4 regions of the Exiguobacterium sp. NPDC077395 genome follow, and region 1 is predicted to be linked to each of the others. Evidence: riboswitches for the same ligand, from Rfam matches in the RefSeq annotation. Region 1 holds a riboswitch; each other region holds the start of a gene.

Region 1 (4,593 bases):
TGGGACGACCGACTTATTGTCGGTACAGAAGAGCGTCTATAAACAAGCGGCTGAGAAACTCGACGAGATGTCGATCCGCGAACTGTACAGTTTTGTCGCATCAAACCCTCAAATCCTGAAAAGTCCGATTGTCTTCGACCATCATCGCATCCAGGTCGGTTTCAGTGAGAAAGAGATTCGGACGTTCATTCCTCGGCATGACCGCATCGCTGAACTAAAACGTTTGCTCCACAACGCATAAATCGTGTCGCCAAGGCGACACGATTCTTTTTTAGGCTCGTTTTAATCTAGCTGCCAATCGGTTTCCGAATGACTGAATCGATTGAACGAGTAGGATAAGGACAAAAATCGTCACATACATGACTTCCGGTTCGAAACGAAGGTGTCCGTATTGATACGCGATGTCTCCAAGCCCACCGGCTCCAACGAGACCTGCCATGGCTGTCGCACCAATCAACCCGATTGTCGCAATCGTCAATCCGAGAACGATGGAAGAACGTGCCTCACGGATGAGGACGTACCAGATGATTTTTCTCGTCGAGATGCCCATCGCCTCATACGCCTCGATGACCCCGCGGTCGACTTCAAGAAGAGCAGACTCCATGAGTCGTGCGATGTATGGAGCGGTGAAGACGATGAGTGGTAGAAGTACACCTTGGACCCCGATCGTCGTACCCATGATGAAGCGTGTGAATGGCAAGATGAAAAACAAGAGAATGATGAACGGAATCGAACGAATGACGTTGATGACGCTCGATAATCCACCGTACACGAACCGGTTCGCGAGACGCCCGTTCGGTCTCGTCAGTACGAGCAACGTCCCGAGCGGAAGTCCAATCAAGGTCGAGATGAGGAGCGCGATACTCGTCATCGTCAACGTTTGAATCGTTCCCGTCCAAATGAGGTCACCCCAGTCTGTCCAGAACTGTTGCATGATTCGACACCTCCCTTACGTGTACGCCGCTCGTTTTCAAATAACGGACAGCAAGTTCTGTTTGATCGTGATCCCCGTCAAGGTGAACGAGCAGATTTCCGACAAGACCCGCTTTCAATTTCTTGATCCCGCCTCCGATGATGTTCGGTAAGATCCCGAATCGTTTCGTCAACTGGGCGAGCACCGCTTGTTCCGTTTGACTACCGATGAATGATAAATGAACGAGCGTGCCTCGCGTCTGTAATTCCGACACCACTTCTTCCGGTACATCGAGATTCGTCTTCAAGAACCGCTGCGTCGTTTCGTGTCTCGGGTTTGAGAAGACATCCAACACGTTGCCTTGTTCAATGATTTTGCCGTGATCGATGACGGCGACTCGGTCACAGATTCGTTCAATCACTTCCATCTCATGCGTGATCAAGAAGATGGTCAATCCGAGTTCTCGGTTAATCTCGAGCAACAACTCTAAGATCGACTCGGTCGTCTCAGGGTCGAGTGCACTCGTCGACTCGTCGCTGAGGAGGATGTCCGGTTCATGGGCGAGCGCTCGCGCAATGGCGACACGCTGTTTTTGACCGCCTGACAATTGTTCCGGATAATGATTCCGATGTTCGGATAAACCGACGATGTCGAGATAGCGGTCGACCCGTTCACGGATGACTTGCTTCCCGAGCCCTTCGAGGCGGAGCGGGATGGCGACATTCTCTTCGACGGTCGCGGTCTTTAATAGGTTGTAATGTTGAAAGATCATGCCGATTCGCTGACGTAACGTCGACAGACCTTTTTTCTTTAGCAGCGTGATGTCTTGTCCCTCAATTTCAACGACACCTGTCGTCGGACGTTCCAACAGATTGATCATCCGGATAAGGGTACTCTTTCCGGCACCGCTTCGGCCGATGATGCCGAAGATCTCCCCTTTTTCGATTGTGAGGGAGACGTCGTCGAGCGCTGTGATCGTATCTCCATTGACGTGAAATTGCTTGGTGATTTGTTTCAGTTCAATCATCGAATCCCTCCTCAGAACGCTGGTACGACAGATCCATTGAATTCCTCTTCGATGAAAGCACGTACTTCATCCGAATGGTAGTAAGACTTCAATGTCTCAACGACCTCATCTTCTTTGTTGGCCGAGCGGACGACCACATAGTTCGGATATGGGTTGTCGACCGTGTCCTCATGGAACAGGGCATCCTCGTTGATGGAGAGACCTGCACCCATCGCGAAGTTCGTGTTAATCGCTGCTAGTGCCACTTCCGGAAGTTGTGTCGGGAGCTGTGACGCTTCGAGTTCGATGAATTCGAGATTGAGCGGGTTTTCCGCGATATCTCGTTTAGTCGCTTTATCCGTCAGACCTTCTTTTAGTGTGATCAGACCTGCTGTTTCATATAGTCGCAAGGCACGAAGTTCGTTTGCCGGATCGTTCGGGACGGCTACTTTATCCCCTTCCTTTAAATCCTTGATATCTGTCAACTTCTCAGAATAAAGACCCATCGGGAATGCGACCGTTTTGAATACGTCGTCAATTTTATACCCTTTGTCTGACTTTTGAAGTTCGAGGAACGATAACGTCTGGTAACTGTTTACATCAAGGCTTCCCTCGTCGAGTGCCGTGTTCGGTGTGTTGTAATCATTGAATACTTTGATATCGATCTCAAGACCGTCCTCTTTCGCGAGTTCTTGTACTTTCTCCGCAATTTGCTCGTGTGGGCCACCAGTCACGCCGATCGTCAGTTCTTCCGTGCTGAGCGTCTCGCTCGCCTCGGATTGTCCACACGCAGAAAGTGCGATTGCTGCAAGGAATGACGTGCCTGCCAAAAGTGTTTTTTGTTTGATGTTCATGAATAGTTCCTCCTCCAAATGAAAAGCCCGCTACTCACGAAGAGCGGCGGGCACGACAAGTGAAAGTCGGACACGCTCATCTCCCAGACGTCTCGTCTGTTGGAATTAGCACCATGATCATACTGATCTGGTTGCCGGGTTTCATCGGGCCAGTCCCTCCACCACTCTTGATAAGCAAACGGTTTTATTATTTTGTTATTATATTACTGATAAAAGCATTATTTGTAAACAACTTCTTGTAGATTGATGAGAATTTCTTTTAACTGCTCTGAATCTTCAAGATTCCGAATCCCTTGAATCGTAATTTCTTCAACAATCGAAGTGACCAATTCATCGACTTGATCAGGATGAATCCCAAGTTGTGTTAGCGAAGTCGGCGCATCGATGGATTGAAGCCAGTCCTCGAGCAGGAAGGTGTCATCGGACCGAATCAACCGTTCTTGAACAATCAATCCGAACCCGACCTTGTCCCCATGTAACCAATGATGAGTCGAATCAAAGCGACTGAGTGCATTATGAACGGCGTGCGCAACGGCAACACGTGTGCCGGCATCCCCGAACCCACCGACCGCACCACCGATTGCGAGGACATGGTCGACGATATATCGGACGTCCGTTCCATAACGACGAAAGTCTTGTTCATGAATCGACAAGTCCATCAATTTACCGCACTGCGCAGCAAGTGATAACCCTGACTGAATCCCTGCATCCTTCGAAGTCGTCCCGCTAATATAACGAGCCTCGAACCACTTTGAGACCGTGTCGATGACGCCAGCCTTGAAATAGTCATAAGGCGAATCACGTAACAGTCGTTCATCTGCGATGACGCGCTCGATGACGACCGGAAACGTGTCATAGCGAATGTAAGAGCCTTCCTCACTGTAGATGACGCTCAGTGGTGTGAAGGCTGCACAGTTTGATACGAGTGTCGGGACGACAATGAGCGGGACTGACTGGGCGAATGCAATCCGCTTCGCCGTATCAATCAATTTACCTCCGCCGACGGCAATCCATACGTCTGGTCGATAGGCATTCAAACGATTTACTTCTTCGTCTGAACATTCCCCGTTGAACTGTACACTCGGAAGATTTGCTAGACGAGGGAACACGCGAACCGCTTCACCGTATCCGTTCGATCCTTTCAAAACGAGTGCCTTCCGGTTTCCAATCAACGTATGAAGGTTCTCGAGCGCATCATGCGAATGGTCATATTCGAGCACGGCCTGACGAATCACAAATGTACCTCCTCATAGGCTGCAAACAGTCTCTCAATCCGTTCTACCGCTTCATCAATCTTCTGTTCAGACGATACGAGACCGAAACGGATGTGGTGATCTCCCTCTGTTCCGAAGAAGTAGCCTGGTGTGACGGCAACACCCGCCTCGTGGAGTAACTTTGTCGAGAACGATTTTGCATCCCCCTCAGGTACTTTCGCCCATACAAAGAACGAACCCTTCGGTGCCTCAATCTCCCACCCCGCCCGGCGTAACCCATTAATCAATCGGTTTCGTCTTGTTTCGTAAAGTGAGGCTAGGTCATCACGTAAGTCGCGCGGAGATTCTAACGCCACAATCGCTGCCTCTTGAATGGCTGAGAAGACAGACACGTGGACGTGATCTTGATACGTGTTGATGGCTTCAATAATATCGGCATTTCCGACCGCGAACGCGACACGCCACCCCGACATATTGAACGCCTTCGACATCGTGTATACTTCAATTCCAATTTCTTTCGCACCATCTGCCTGAAGAAAGCTCGGGGGAACATAACCGTCGAACCCAATGCTTCCATAAGCGAAATCGTGGACGACCATCACATCA
Region 2 (4,593 bases), on a different contig from region 1:
ATGACGACATCATCACGATTCATCATCTCTTTCCATTCTGCTGGTTCGAGGTATGCACCGTGTTGTTTCGGTACATCAAACTCACCATCAAAGCGCCACGTCACGAGCTCTTTCTTGTGACGGACAAAAATTTTCTTGAACGCATGCTCTTCGACTTCATCGATTTTGAACTCGATATCGCTGAAGAGTGGGTTTGCTTTCAAGTCGTTCATGTATTGCTCAGTCTGTTCCCAAGTACCAGAGCACGTCCCGTTGATTCCTTCGGAGGAAATCAAGATGCGTCCTTTGATGCCAAGGTCTTTACAATACTTCAAATGTTCTTGCGTGAGTGTTTCTGGGTCTTCGATGTTGACGTACTTATAGTACAGCAAGACCCGCATTGGTTTTGTTTCCATGTTGTGTTGCTCCCCTGTGTTCAGTTTTTTGCAGGAAAACGAACGTTGGGTTGTGTCGTTCGACGAATAGACTTGCCTGCAACCACAAGTCCATTATTATATGATAAATATCACGACGAATTTTCGCAAATGGTTTTTAATTTTTTTTGACGAATGCAGGGAGATGCGTCTTGAAAATCGAATTCGGGTATTAGAGTAGTAGTAACGAAAGTTGAAGGTGGAACGACTATGCTCACTTCTCTCCAACAGTACATCATCCAATTAATCGAATGGCTTCAAAGTTTGCCTGGCGGTCCTTGGGCCGGACTCGGCGCTCCGTTTTTAGAAGCGATCTTTCCGTTTTTGCCACTCGTTTTAATCATTTCAGCGAATGCGGCAACATATGGTTTTTTGTTAGGGGTCCTTTTATCATGGATCGGGAACTTACTCGGAACGATTGTCGTCTTCGTGGCGGTCCGATATGTGTTTCGTAAACCGATGACGCGCTGGCTCGAGAAACATAAAGCGGCGGTCTATTGGTTAGAACGAATCAACCATATGAGTCCGATCTCACTCGGGTTCTTGTATTCGCTCCCGTTCATCCCAGTCAGTTTGATCACCTATTTGCTGGCGCTCATTCAGATGCCGCTCCGTACGTTCATTTTGGCGGCGGGATTCGGGAAACTACTCGTCGTCGTCATTTTCTCGGTCATCGGGGATCAATGGGAAGAATTTATCCAAAGCCCGTTTCGTTTATCGATGCTCGGTCTGCTTTTGGTCGCATTGTGGGCCATCAGTCGAGGACTAGAAGAAGTGCTCAAACGACGCGCTTTCAAAAAACGCAACGAGCAATTGAAGCAAGAGATGATCACTAAACGACAAACACCCCTTTGAACAAGGGGTGTTTGTCGTTTAAGACTGCTTTTTAAAACGCGGGAAGTTGAATGCAATCGCAATTCCTCCACAAATAAAGAGGAGGAACGGATAAAACATGAACGGGACGAGGTCAGGCGAAGCGGTCTTCGTCAACTCTGCGGCGATGAGAAGTTGCGCTCCGTATGGGAGAATCCCTTGTACACCACATGAGAAGATGTCGAGTACACTCGCTGATTTTTTCCGTTCGATCTCGTATTCGTCCGCAATGTTCGCGGCGAGTGGTCCGGCTACGAGAATGGAAATCGTATTGTTCGCGGTCGCTACGTTCGTCGCACTGACGAGACCCGCGATACTCCACTCGGCACCAGCACGTTTTTGAATCCGTGACGTCAACGCATCACGCAAATACGTGAGTCCGCCGTTGTGCGAAATAAGTCCGACGAGGCCGCCCATGAGTAACGTCAAGAACGAGATTTCGGCCATACCGACCATACCATCGGCGATAGCGGTCACAAATGCTGTGACGGATAAGCTTCCGTCGAGAAGACCGATGATTCCGGTTAGCGTGATCCCGCCCAACAGGACGAGAATGACGTTCAGTCCCGTTAACGCCAGTCCGATGACCGCGAGATACGGAATAAGTTTATACCATTCGAATGCAGCGACATCAACCGTCGATTCACCGTTCGACAAGACGGCGAGTAAAATCGTCGTGATGATGGCAGCTGGTAGCACGATCCAAAAATTTGTCCGGAACTTATCGCGCATGTTCGTCCGTTGCGTCCTTACGGCAGCAATGGTCGTATCCGAAATGAATGAAAGGTTGTCTCCGAACATGGCTCCGCCGACAACTGCCGCGGCTGCGATGGCGACGTTCACACCACTTTCCTCATGTATACCGAGGGCAATCGGCGCAAGTGCCGCAATCGTCCCAGTCGATGTGCCCATTGCCATTGAAATGAAAGCAGCAATGACGAATAGTCCACTTAAGAGAAGCGATGGGGGTAAGAGTGTCAACGCGGCGTTAACCGTCGCGTCGATGGCACCGATTGATTCAGCTACCGTTGAAAAGGCGCCGGCCAGTAAGAAAATAAAAATCATAATGATGATTCCCGGATTTCCGGCACCTTGTGCGATGCGTTCCACGGTTTGTGTGGCGCTTCCTTTTGTCATGAACGCTGCGACCATCAATGCGATCATGGCTGCGACGAGAACTGGAAACTTATAAAAGTCCCCATAGTAGACACCCGCCCCGATGAAAAAGAGCAAGAAGACGAGTAACGGCAGAAGTGCCCACTTGTTTGCTGTTGGTTGTTCCAAAATAATCACCTCACTAAAAAATAAAAAGGACCTTTTTCTTGAGAAAAAGGTCCTTCGTGCGAAATACCCTTTTCATCTTTCGGACTGTTGTCCGCTGGATTTGGCACAGGTTCCCCGCTGCCGAGACTTCATAGGGCCAGTCCCTCCGTCTCTCTCGATAAAAAGTTAAGTTATCCTATTATCAAACACGTTCCCTAACGTACCTGTTTCAAATCCCGTTGTCAACCTAAAAACTCCCCAATTCGATGTGAGAAAGGGGAGTTTACGTCGTTAAATTGTTGAAGTGCGCTACACGGTTACGTCCTGCATATTTTCCGCCAACATACAGGGCACGGTCCGCATTTCGAATCGTATCATCGAGACGCTTGTTCCCGAACGCTTCAATTGTGTCGACCCCGATGGAGGCGGTGACAGAAATCTCATGGTGGTCAACATGAAACGGTTTCGCTTCGATTTGATGGCGAATCCGCTCCGTGATTTCAATCGCTTGGTGCATATCACAATGATTGAGCAATAAAATAAATTCTTCGCCACCATAACGTGCAGCAAAGTCGTCTGGACGGAGCACTTGACGGATTCGTCGTCCGAACTCTTGTAAGACATGGTCCCCGACCTGATGACCGTACGTATCGTTAATCTTTTTGAAAAAATCAATATCGAGCATGGCAACCGATATAGGATATACCGACATATCGGATATTTGTTGAATGCCATATTCATAAAATGCACGCGCATTAGCAAGAAGCGTTAAACTGTCCGTCCGACTCTCGGTATAGAGGCGGTCCCGTTCGTGACAACGGCTAATGGTTCGGTTGAACGATTTTAACAATTTGATGATTTCGTGCTGAATAATCTTTGGATAACCGTATACAGGTTCTCCCATCATAACAATCCAGGTGCGAATCTCTTCGATTTCCTCCGAACGAACAGAAACGAAGCTGTGGTAATCGTCGTGGAAAGCATCAGAAAGGGAAGTATCCCATTCAAAGCGCATCTCATAGTCGAGGACTTGCTCGATTGGCTGACTCATGTCAAGCAACGTAAAGACGATGGGTCGATCGATGGGCTGTCGCGTCTTTAAATCAAAGTACAGGGTGCGTTCAAACAATTTAAACTCGACATACCCTTCATCATAATGATTCAGCTGTTCGCATTGACTTAAAAATACTTCGATGGCTTGCGCCTCGCTCTGTGACAAGGAAACGGCCTCTTTCGCTTCATCGTATTGCTCAATCAAAGATTTGAATGCATCTTGTCGCTCTTTTTGAATGAGGAGACGTTTAATAAAGAATGTCAACGCAGCGGCGATGCTACTGACGACGAGTAAGTTGGTCTCTCGGAAAAACGCTGCCGCTAAGATGAAAATCAAACTGACGACGTACGTATAGAAGGCAATCTTCATAAAGTCGCTTAATGCGATGTCGACGCGGAACCACCATTTCACCTGATATTTTTGGAATACCGTGTTTAAGAAGATGGCAAGGAACAGTCCGGCAAGCGGCACGAACGAATCTTGCGAATAAAAGTCGAGACCAGTCTCCCCACCGAGGGCGAGATAAACCGCTGCCGGGATGACAATCTCTAAGTACGCCGTAATGGCATTCCACGGATACGTGAAGCGGAAGCGGCGAATAGCAACTTTCGGTTTCAAGTTGGCGAATTGAAAGACGAACAACCCGATTTGGTTGACGATGAGTGCTGTTTCAAATCCAAAGAATAAAAATAAAATTAAGACGATACTTTCAGAAAAAGTGAAGTACACACCTTTGACTTCGATCGAGTCGAGTTGAAAAATGATGACCAATAATGAAATTAAAATAAACGACAATGGATCAATCGTCGGGGCGTGTAGGACATCCAATGCAAATAATGCGATGGTGAAGATGAATAAGGCACTCCATATACTCCAACCGAGCACGGACATCTTACGAAAGTGGTTCATGCGTTCCCTCCTAGCATGGGACATTTCAAGATCTAATAGTAATGATTCGTCACGATTTCGTGTGAGTCCTGCTTCTGTCCA
Region 3 (4,593 bases), 490 kb from region 1:
TCGAACGGCGCCACTGCCGACATAGGTTGCGATGGCAATCGTTCCAGCCTCTAAAATCGATCGTCCGAACTGCATGGCGACGGCAAGACCGATAATGGCCGGGAGGAGGCGCATCGCAATCGTCGTCGCATCCAATATGAATTGAAGAGACGGAAAATAAGGGAGTATGGCTTTCGTTAATTCTCCGAGCAATGCGCTCGGGATGAGGGCGATCAGAATCGCCATACTGAGACCGTTTAAGACGTTCATCGTAAATTGCTTTGTCGTACCAGTTGCTTGTTCCGTCATCATTCATTCACCTGTCCTTCTTTTTTACTGTTATGTACAAAAGCGATAAAGTTAGAACCCATATTATTCCTATCAGACAGAAGAGTCAAGAGAATCATTGAAAAATTCTGAAATTTCACGAGAGCACGAATTTTGAATACATATTTATCGACCTTTATAATGACAGGAGAGGTGAGAAAAATGATTACAGACGGATTCTTATATATATACGCGCCGATGTGTGGTACATGCGCTGTCGCGGAGAAAATGTTGACGGTCGTCGAGGCGGTCGACCCTGAAATTCAGATTGAAAAGCGCGATGCGAACTATATCCCAAACGAGCTTGAAGCCTATCAGGTGATGAGTGTCCCAGCGCTGTTAAAGCTTGAAAATGGCGAGGTTCGGGATCGTCTTTACGCTTTTCAGAACGTTCAACACGTCCTCTCTTTCGTGAAGTGAGAGAGGAACATTAGAATAATCTGAAAATTTTAAATAATCAGTTGACACAGAAAGTTCACGAATGGTATATTCATTACAACATCTTACTTGAACACAAAATAGGACGCGATATTCCCGACATCAAGACGTTTTGGTGAAGCCGCTGCTACCTTTATACGAATACACGTCAGTCTTCCCTTCGATTGTCCCCCAAAAAAATCAAGCGAAGAAAGACGTTCCGTATAATCGCACGGTCCAAATCAAGATCGAGTGATGATTGGTGAATCTCCCCCATATAAGGATGTAAATCTTGAACGGGCAAAAGATTTTCATCTATGGGCTGTCCTTCCGTGACTCAAGGTGCTACGTTCTGTGTCGTCCTCGGACGACACCTTTTTTTGATTTTTTTGAAAAAATGATTTGACAGCAGAAAAAGCTGTCGCTATGATAAAGCTAATCGAATACACAACACTCTTATCAAGAGAGGCTGAGGGACTGGCCCTATGACGCCCAGCAACCGCGGAGCAATCCGAAATGGTGCTAATTCCAGCAAGGTGAGAAACCTTGAGAGATGAGAGCAATCGTTGTCCGTACGATAAAGTGCGCACGTTTGCTCAAACGTGCGCGCTTTTTTTGTTGTCAGGAGGGAAAGGAATTGATTCAATTACGAAACGTCGCCAAATGGTTCGATACGAAGAATGGTCGTGTCCAGGCGGTCGATGATGTGTCACTAACGATTGATCGCGGTGAAATTTTTGGAATAATCGGATATTCGGGGGCGGGGAAGTCGACGCTCATCCGATTGCTCAACCGTCTCGAATCACCGTCTAGCGGTGAAATCGAGGTCGCCGGGAGTGAGCTCACGAAGCTCAGTCCGAAAGAATTACGAGGAGTTCGCAAGAACGTCTCGATGGTCTTCCAGCACTTTAACCTTCTGTGGTCGCGCACGGTCGCAGAAAACATCAGCTTCCCACTCGAATTGATTGGGGTACCGGCAAGTGAGCGGAAGCGTCGGGTCCAGGAACTCGTCGAGCTCGTCGGACTATCAGGTCGCGAAGACAGCTATCCGTCACAATTATCCGGCGGTCAAAAACAGCGAGTCGGGATTGCCCGCGCGCTCGCTACAAATCCAGAGGTGCTCCTCTGTGACGAAGCGACAAGCGCGCTCGACCCGAAGACGACGGATTCGATTCTTGAACTGCTCGTCAGCATCAATAAGAAACTCGGATTGACAATCGTCCTCATCACACATGAGATGCACGTTATCCAAAAGATTTGTCATCGCGTCGCCGTGATGGAGGCAGGGAAAGTCGTTGAGACAGGTCAAGTCTCCGATGTGTTCCAACATCCGGAGCAGCCGATCACAAAAGAATTCGTGAAACAAATCGGGGCGGTCGACGATCTGTCGCTCACGTTCGAACATTTGAAAGCACGCTATCCGAGTGGACAAATCGTCAAATTGAAATTCTTGAACGAAACGGCAGAACAACCGATTTTGTCTGACGTCCTTAAGACGCACGACATCGGATTCAACATCATCGGCGGGAACGTGACTCAGTCACAAGTCGGTGCGCTCGGCACGCTATTCATCCAATTGATTGGGGAAGCACGAGAAATCGAACGCGCCATCGCGTCGATTCGTTCGCAATCAGTAGAAGTGGAGGTGGAAAGCGATGTTTCCTAACGTAGACTGGCAAATCATGATGGAACAGACATGGGAGACGTTATACATGACGCTCGTCGCGGGTGTCGCGACGTTTGTGATTGGACTCGCTTTAGGTTTGATTCTTTATATTACAAACGAATCGCTATTATTAAAGAATCGTCCAATTTACGTCTTCGTCAGCGCGATCGTCAACGTGTTCCGTTCGATCCCGTTCATCATCTTAATCATTTTACTCATCCCGTTCACGTTGTTCCTGCTTGGTACCATGCTCGGTTCGACGGCGGCGCTTCCGGCACTCATCATCGGAGCTGCACCGTTCTACGCCCGTATGGTCGAACTTGCCCTTCGTGAAGTCGACCGCGGTGTCATCGAGGCAGCGGAATCGATGGGCGCGACGAAATGGCAAATCATTTATAAAGTGTTGATTCCGGAAGCACTTCCGGCAATCGTTTCAGGACTCACGGTGACCATCGTTGCAATCGTCGGTTATACGGCGATGGCCGGTGTCGTCGGAGGAGGCGGACTCGGGAACTTGGCCTTCTTGGAAGGGTTCCAACGTTCACAAAACGACGTCACGTTCGTGGCGACGGTGCTCATCTTACTCATCGTGTTCGTCATCCAGTTCATTGGTGACCGACTCGTTACAAAAATTGATAAACGTTCAGCTTAATTACACATAAACCATTTGGAGGGATTTATAATGAAAACTTGGAAAACAGTACTCGGATTGACAGCTTTATCAGCATTCACAGTTCTCGCGGCTTGCGGCGGGGAAGATGCAGAAACAGGTTCTGGCGATGAAAAAACATTGATCGTCGGTGCGTCGAACGTACCGCACGCTGAGATTTTAGAGCACGTACAAGAAGAATATGAAGCAAAAGGCTACAAACTCGAAATCAAGAAGTTCCAAGACTACGTGCTTCCGAACAAGACGCTCGCAAGCGGTGAGCTCGATGCGAACTACTTCCAACATGAGCCGTACCTTGAGTCACAGATGGCTGAAAACAAAGACTACAAATTCGCATCTGCGGGTGGCGTTCACATTGAGCCAATCGGTGTGTACTCACAAAAATACAAATCGCTCGACGAACTTCCTGAAGGCGCAGAAATCATCATGAGTTCATCGGTCGCTGACCACGGACGAATTCTCACGATGCTCCAATCAGAAGGTCTCATCACACTTGCTGAAGGCAAGACGGTCGATGCGACAGTCTCTGACATCGTTGACAATCCGAAAGACTTGAAGTTCAAAACAGACGTTGAAGCAGCACTTCTTCCGACAGCTTACAACAACGGAGAAGGCGATGCGGTCCTCATCAACACGAACTATGCCATCGACGCAGGTCTTAACCCACTTGAAGATGCCATCGCACTTGAAGGCGAAGACTCACCATACGTCAACTTGATCGTCACACGTGAAGGAGACGAAGAAGATGAGCGTGTCAAAGCACTCCTCGAAGTATTGACTTCTGAAGAGACACAACAGTGGATCTTAGACGAATACAAAGGTGCGGTCGTACCGGTACAACAATAAGCAGTCTCGACTCAGGGGTCATCCCCTGAGTCTTTTTTTGTCTAGTGTTCTTTCATAAAGAGAAGTACACTACATATATGAAAGAAAAGGAGGGATTTGGATGAAGCTCAGACAGATTCATCCACTGACGTGGGGCGTCCTGTTCGGGACGTTTTTTGCACGACTGGCGACGTTTTTCGTCATGCCATTTTTTGCGATCTATCTGGCCACGCTCGGCTTTTCGGCGAGTGTGATTGGAACGATTTTTGCCGTGACGGCACTTTCGGGTCTGTTCATGAGCTTCTTTGGGGGGACGCTTTCTGACCGATATGGGCGAAAACAGCTCATGTTGATCGGCATCGTGCTCAATGCGGTCACGTTCGCTGGTCTCGCGCTCGCGACCGAGTTGTTTTGGTTTTATATGTTATCGATGTTGATGGGCATGTCGCGATCTTTCTTAGAACCGGCTTCGCGGGCACTCATCAGTGACACGACGCAGGCAGACCAACGGGTCATCGTCTATAACGTCCGTTACTTTATGATCAATATCGCCGCGGCCATCGGGCCACTCTTGGCAGTCGTCCTATCACTCACCGGTGTAAAGACCGCATTCTTTATCGTGACGGCAGTATACATATTGTATGGAATCATCATCTCAATCTTGTTTTATAAGTATCCGTTTGAAGAGGGAGACGGGGTCAAGGCACGG
Region 4 (4,593 bases), 1.1 Mb from region 1:
AGGTAATTTCGCGATGTCCCATGCTTCGTAAAGGATGCCTCGTGATTCTAAAAAGTCACGTACCTCTTGTTGATCACTGACACGTTCTTCGGTTTGTTGAAAATAAATCGTTGCCATGTTGAATTCCTCCTTATGAATGGACGCCTAAGGCGCGTAATTTTAATGAGTAGCTAAATAAAAATTCATATGCTTCTAGATAACGTTTTGCTGCAGCGGGTGTTTCGCCCCAAACGGTGATCCCGTGATTCCGGATGAGGACGGCACCGGCATCGCTTGTGACATGTGGGGCAAATGCACGGGCGAGTGTCGGGATATCCGCATGGTTCTCGATAATGGGGATTCGGACGCTTGCCGTTTCCTCCCAATAGCCGAGTGCCTTGATGATTTCTTGACCCGTGAACGTGACATGTCCGTTCGCCGCGTAAAGCTCTGAGATGACGTTGTTGTCGACCGTGTGCACGTGAAGGGAACAGGTTGCGTTCGTCTTGTTAAAGATTTCGACGTGTAGCAACGTCTCCGCGGACGGTTTGCCTGACTGCTCTCCAATCAATTGACCGGTCGCATCGACGAGGACGAAGTCTTCATCCGTACGCTTCCGTTTATCACGACCGCTTGCTGTCACGAGGAACGTCAACGGGTCGTCCGATACGCGGATTGCCAAGTTGCCGCTCGTCCCGGGAAACCAGTCCCGTGCGGCAAGCTCGTCTTTAATGTCAGCAAGTTCGACCCATCGTTCTTGTACGGTCATACATTCACTCCTTTCATGTGAGCTGAAATGTCATAGAATGTCTCGAACGGAACATAGTAGATTCCTTCCGCCTCGCATAGTGAAATCAGTTGACCCCGCGCATACACGACGTCGGCACGTTTGACGATTTCAAAATCGGTGACAGAGTCCCCGATGACGATCAACGTGTCGGTAGGTGAGACAATCTGTCGGGCAATCGTCGGCTTGCAACATCCGCAGTCGTTCAAACAATGAACATCGCATGAATGAGGCCATGTGACGCGCGCCGTCTCTCCTGAAAAATCAACGTGATTGCAGTAGATGTGTTCAGGTGCGACATGACCTCCTAGAATCGGATGGACGAAAAAGTCCATGCCCCCACTGACGACATCGAATCGAAAGCCGTACGACTGGGTCTCTTGCAAAAACTCGACAAACCCCGCTCGAAGCGTGATGGTCGACTGAAGAAACTCACGATACCGCTCTTGCTGGTTACTCGGGAGCAGGCTGAACATCTGACCGACGCCTTCTCGAATGGAGAGCGTTTGGTTCAAAACACCATCTTTGAGTTCGATCCATTCAGGTGGGGCGAAGCGTCGCATCAACGCGATGATGTTATCTTCTTCCGTGATGGTCCCGTCGAAATCACAGATGACGTGCGTACTCATCGCGCACCCCACGTATTCAGCGCAGTCGATAACGCATCGGTCTCGCTCGTTTTACCGATTGCCTGATCGATTGCTTGGCGGAACGCCCTCGCACCGGCAGCCGCACCGTCTGGATGCCCATGAATCCCACCGCCGGCATTGATCACGACATCCGTTCCGAAGTCACGAATCAAATCCGGGACGAGTCCTGGGTGAATCCCGGCAGAGGGGACCGTCAGAATCGGTTTCGTCCAATGGGATTCCGTCGCGTACGTTTGAATCTGTTGTGTTTCGTCTTTCGGAGTCGACAGTGAACCATATGGCGACGGGAAGAGCGTCAAGTCTGCCCCGGCGAGTCGAATCAGTTTCCCGAAAAGGAGGGAATGACGAATCAATCCGGTCAACGCTCCCGCAAAAGCAGGATGTGCCAAAATCGGGACGTGAATCTCAGGGTCTTTGGCGAGCTCTCGTAACGCGTCGAGCCCGTACGTATACACATTGAACAACAGTGCGGTCGCGCCTGCTTCGATCAAACGTTTTGCCTGATCGCGTAAGGTGAAAACGGGTCCGCTCAACGTGACGGCGTATAGAACGGAACGACCCGTCAGGTCTTGATGTTCTTGAATGATCGATGCCCCGACCCGTGCCCGTTCGATCGATGGGGTGAGCGGATTGTCATATAAAATCTCATCGTCTTTCACGAGATCGATACCACCTGTAAACTGGTCACGGAGCTGTGTCGCCAAAAAATCAAGGTCACGCCCGATGACACCTTTGAAGATGCTCATGGCGAGCGGTCGGTCGTGTACTTGAAGGATGTCGCGGACCCCTTCAACACCGAATGCGGCACCCGGAAAGTCCGATGCGAGCTCATTCGGGAGCGATAGGTCGACAAGTTGGACGTTTGGGTCGAGCGACAGTTTTCCGAATGTCGTCGTCAGAATGGACGAGAAGTCCGGCGTCACATTATGTAGCGGGTAACGAATCGAGAAACGACTCGTCGTTTCCTGTTGGGAGGTATCGATGACCGCGCCTCGGAACGCCTGTAGTTGATGCTGTTCGAGATGGTTCAATTCGGTCCATGTTCCGACGGTCAGCTCATGTGCGATTTTCTCAGCCACGCGTTCGACGTGATCGGTATGTTTGATTTCATAAGTTGCGATGATTCCCATAAGTTCCTCCTTTCAGGTCAAACAAAAAATGACCTCATGCCAAGGCAAGAGGTCATTCGAAAACAATGAACTCTTATCTCTCAGCGATAGCTGCAAGAATTAGCACCGTGCCATTTCTGGTCGGTTGCTGCGACATCATCGGGCTTGTCCCTCCGTCTGCTCTTGATAAGAATAGTTGTGAAGTTGTGAAATTTAATTGAATTTTTACATAGAATCGCTCACTCGTCAATTCCTTTTTTTGAGAAAAAAAGTTTGAAAATAATGTTTCTATATATGCGTGTCAAAAATAGGGAGTCGACCGAAAATAGAGGATTGACAACTAGCGTGCCTAGTCCGTAATATTCGTCTCAACACGTCAAATACAACTACATCATTTACTCTTATCGCGAGTTGGCAGAGGGAATTGGCCCTAAGACGCCGCAGCAACCGACCATTTGGCACGGTGCTACATCCACCAGACATATGTCTGAAAGATGAGAGGAACAACCAATTTGGGTGTGCCTCTTTCTCGCGGAGAAAGGGGCTTTTTTAATGCATAGATTCAAGAAAGGGGAAAATTATCATGGCTTATGAGGCGTTTACAGAACAAAGTGTCGTCGAACACGTTCGACAGTTGGGGTTACTAGAAGAGGGGATTGCAGAATGTGAGGAAATTGGAGATGGAAATTTAAATCTCGTCTTTCGCATTCGTCAAGGAGAAACGTCATTGATTGTGAAACAGGCGTTGCCGTACGCAAAAGTTGTTGGAGAGAGTTGGCCGCTCACGCTTGACCGTTCGTGGATTGAACAACTGGCCCTCCGTGAGTTTTCAAAAGTCGTACCACAATTCGTACCGGATGTACTCGGTAGTGACCGTGAACTCGCCTATACGATTTTGGAAGATTTGTCAGCTTTTGAAATCGTCCGGTCAGGCTTCCTAAAAGGAGAGAGCTATCCGAATTTGGCGCGTCACGTCGGTACATTCCTCGGGGAAACGTTGTTTGCGACATCTGACTATGCGAAAGGACCGCTCGCCAAGAAACAAATCGAAAAAGAGTATTACAATCCAGAGCTATGTGATATTACGGAAAAGCTGATCTTCACCGACCCGTATCGCGATGCAGAATCGAATCAAATCGAAATGGCTCTTCGTCCGGACGTGGAGCAACTTTGGTCAGATCTCGCCTTGAAAATTGAAGTGACGAAATTGAAGGTTGGGTTCGTGACCAAACATGAAGCGTTGCTACATGGGGATTTACATACAGGAAGCATTTTTGCGACGCGTCAGGAAACGAAAATCATCGATCCTGAGTTTGCCTTTTACGGTCCATTCGGTTTTGACATCGGTCAAATCATCGCCCATTTGGTGTTCTCGACGTATGCACATCCGTTGAAGCGGTTCGAACGCTTCACAGAAGTGCTCACTCTGTGGGAGACGTTCGAAAAAACGTTCCGTACACGCTTCACACAGGCGGTCGAGCCGTTCAACACAGTAGGATTCGTGGACGAACTGTTGCCATCGATTTTGAGTGATGCGATCGGCTACGCAGGCTGCGAATTGATTCGTCGGACGGTCGGTCTAGCGGGTGTCGCTGACTTAGAAACGTTGCCAGACGACCTTCGGATCGAACGGAAACGTCACGCCTTGGAGCTCGGCACGTGTCTCATCAAACAGCGCCATCAGATTCAATCGATTGACCAGCTAATTCCAGTCCTATCGGAGGTGCGTGTATGAGTGTGCAAAGTATTCATTTCGATGCCGACACCGAGGTGTTGACGATTTTAGATCAGACACAGTTGCCGCAAGAAGAGCGCTATGTCGAAGTGTTAACGCTCGAACAGGCAGAACAGGCGATCAAGGCCCTTCAAGTTCGGGGAGCACCGGCCATCGCTTACTTTGGGGCGTTCGTCCTCGCGAAAGAGGCATCACGTCTCCAGGACAATTTATATTTTCACCGCCAATTGGACCAGGTCGGCCAACGGTTGATTGCGACAAGACCAACAGCGGTCAACTTACAACATGTCATCGAATCACTCCTTCGACTAAATGTGGGGGAAGACTTTGAGC

What was found. A riboswitch is a leader RNA that binds a small molecule or an ion and turns the genes downstream of it on or off. The one in region 1 is predicted to bind S-adenosylmethionine.
Region 2: linked by a shared signal. The riboswitch ahead of ACQKD4_RS11875 (Na+/H+ antiporter NhaC family protein) and the one ahead of ACQKD4_RS06305 (MetQ/NlpA family ABC transporter substrate-binding protein) in region 1 are both predicted to bind S-adenosylmethionine.
Region 3: linked by a shared signal. The riboswitch ahead of ACQKD4_RS03750 (methionine ABC transporter ATP-binding protein) and the one ahead of ACQKD4_RS06305 (MetQ/NlpA family ABC transporter substrate-binding protein) in region 1 are both predicted to bind S-adenosylmethionine.
Region 4: linked by a shared signal. The riboswitch ahead of mtnK (S-methyl-5-thioribose kinase) and the one ahead of ACQKD4_RS06305 (MetQ/NlpA family ABC transporter substrate-binding protein) in region 1 are both predicted to bind S-adenosylmethionine.

Annotation. Positions count from the first base shown of each region.
Region 1 covers NZ_JBNNHU010000001.1:1,224,645-1,229,237, reverse strand. The annotation lists gene ACQKD4_RS06320 (Spx/MgsR family RNA polymerase-binding regulatory protein) at 1-241, shown strand, start outside; gene ACQKD4_RS06315 (methionine ABC transporter permease) at 272-934, opposite strand; gene ACQKD4_RS06310 (methionine ABC transporter ATP-binding protein) at 906-1,940, opposite strand; gene ACQKD4_RS06305 (MetQ/NlpA family ABC transporter substrate-binding protein) at 1,952-2,773, opposite strand; SAM riboswitch class I at 2,847-2,950, opposite strand; gene ACQKD4_RS06300 (iron-containing alcohol dehydrogenase) at 2,992-4,008, opposite strand; gene ACQKD4_RS06295 (aminotransferase class I/II-fold pyridoxal phosphate-dependent enzyme) at 4,005-4,593, opposite strand, start outside.
Region 2 covers NZ_JBNNHU010000002.1:274,015-278,607, forward strand. The annotation lists gene ACQKD4_RS11865 (rhodanese-related sulfurtransferase) at 1-395, opposite strand, end outside; gene ACQKD4_RS11870 (TVP38/TMEM64 family protein) at 624-1,268, shown strand; gene ACQKD4_RS11875 (Na+/H+ antiporter NhaC family protein) at 1,287-2,570, opposite strand; SAM riboswitch class I at 2,640-2,734, opposite strand; gene ACQKD4_RS11880 (GGDEF domain-containing protein) at 2,833-4,512, opposite strand.
Region 3 covers NZ_JBNNHU010000001.1:731,758-736,350, forward strand. The annotation lists gene ACQKD4_RS03740 (PTS transporter subunit IIC) at 1-288, opposite strand, end outside; gene ACQKD4_RS03745 (thioredoxin family protein) at 469-726, shown strand; SAM riboswitch class I at 1,177-1,283, shown strand; gene ACQKD4_RS03750 (methionine ABC transporter ATP-binding protein) at 1,361-2,389, shown strand; gene ACQKD4_RS03755 (methionine ABC transporter permease) at 2,379-3,041, shown strand; gene ACQKD4_RS03760 (MetQ/NlpA family ABC transporter substrate-binding protein) at 3,072-3,905, shown strand; gene ACQKD4_RS03765 (MDR family MFS transporter) at 4,006-4,593, shown strand, end outside.
Region 4 covers NZ_JBNNHU010000001.1:144,743-149,335, forward strand. The annotation lists gene ACQKD4_RS00830 (cupin domain-containing protein) at 1-117, opposite strand, end outside; gene ACQKD4_RS00835 (methylthioribulose 1-phosphate dehydratase) at 131-748, opposite strand; gene ACQKD4_RS00840 (2-hydroxy-3-keto-5-methylthiopentenyl-1-phosphate phosphatase) at 745-1,395, opposite strand; gene ACQKD4_RS00845 (2,3-diketo-5-methylthiopentyl-1-phosphate enolase) at 1,392-2,546, opposite strand; SAM riboswitch class I at 2,617-2,718, opposite strand; SAM riboswitch class I at 2,924-3,026, shown strand; gene mtnK (S-methyl-5-thioribose kinase) at 3,109-4,260, shown strand; gene mtnA (S-methyl-5-thioribose-1-phosphate isomerase) at 4,257-4,593, shown strand, end outside.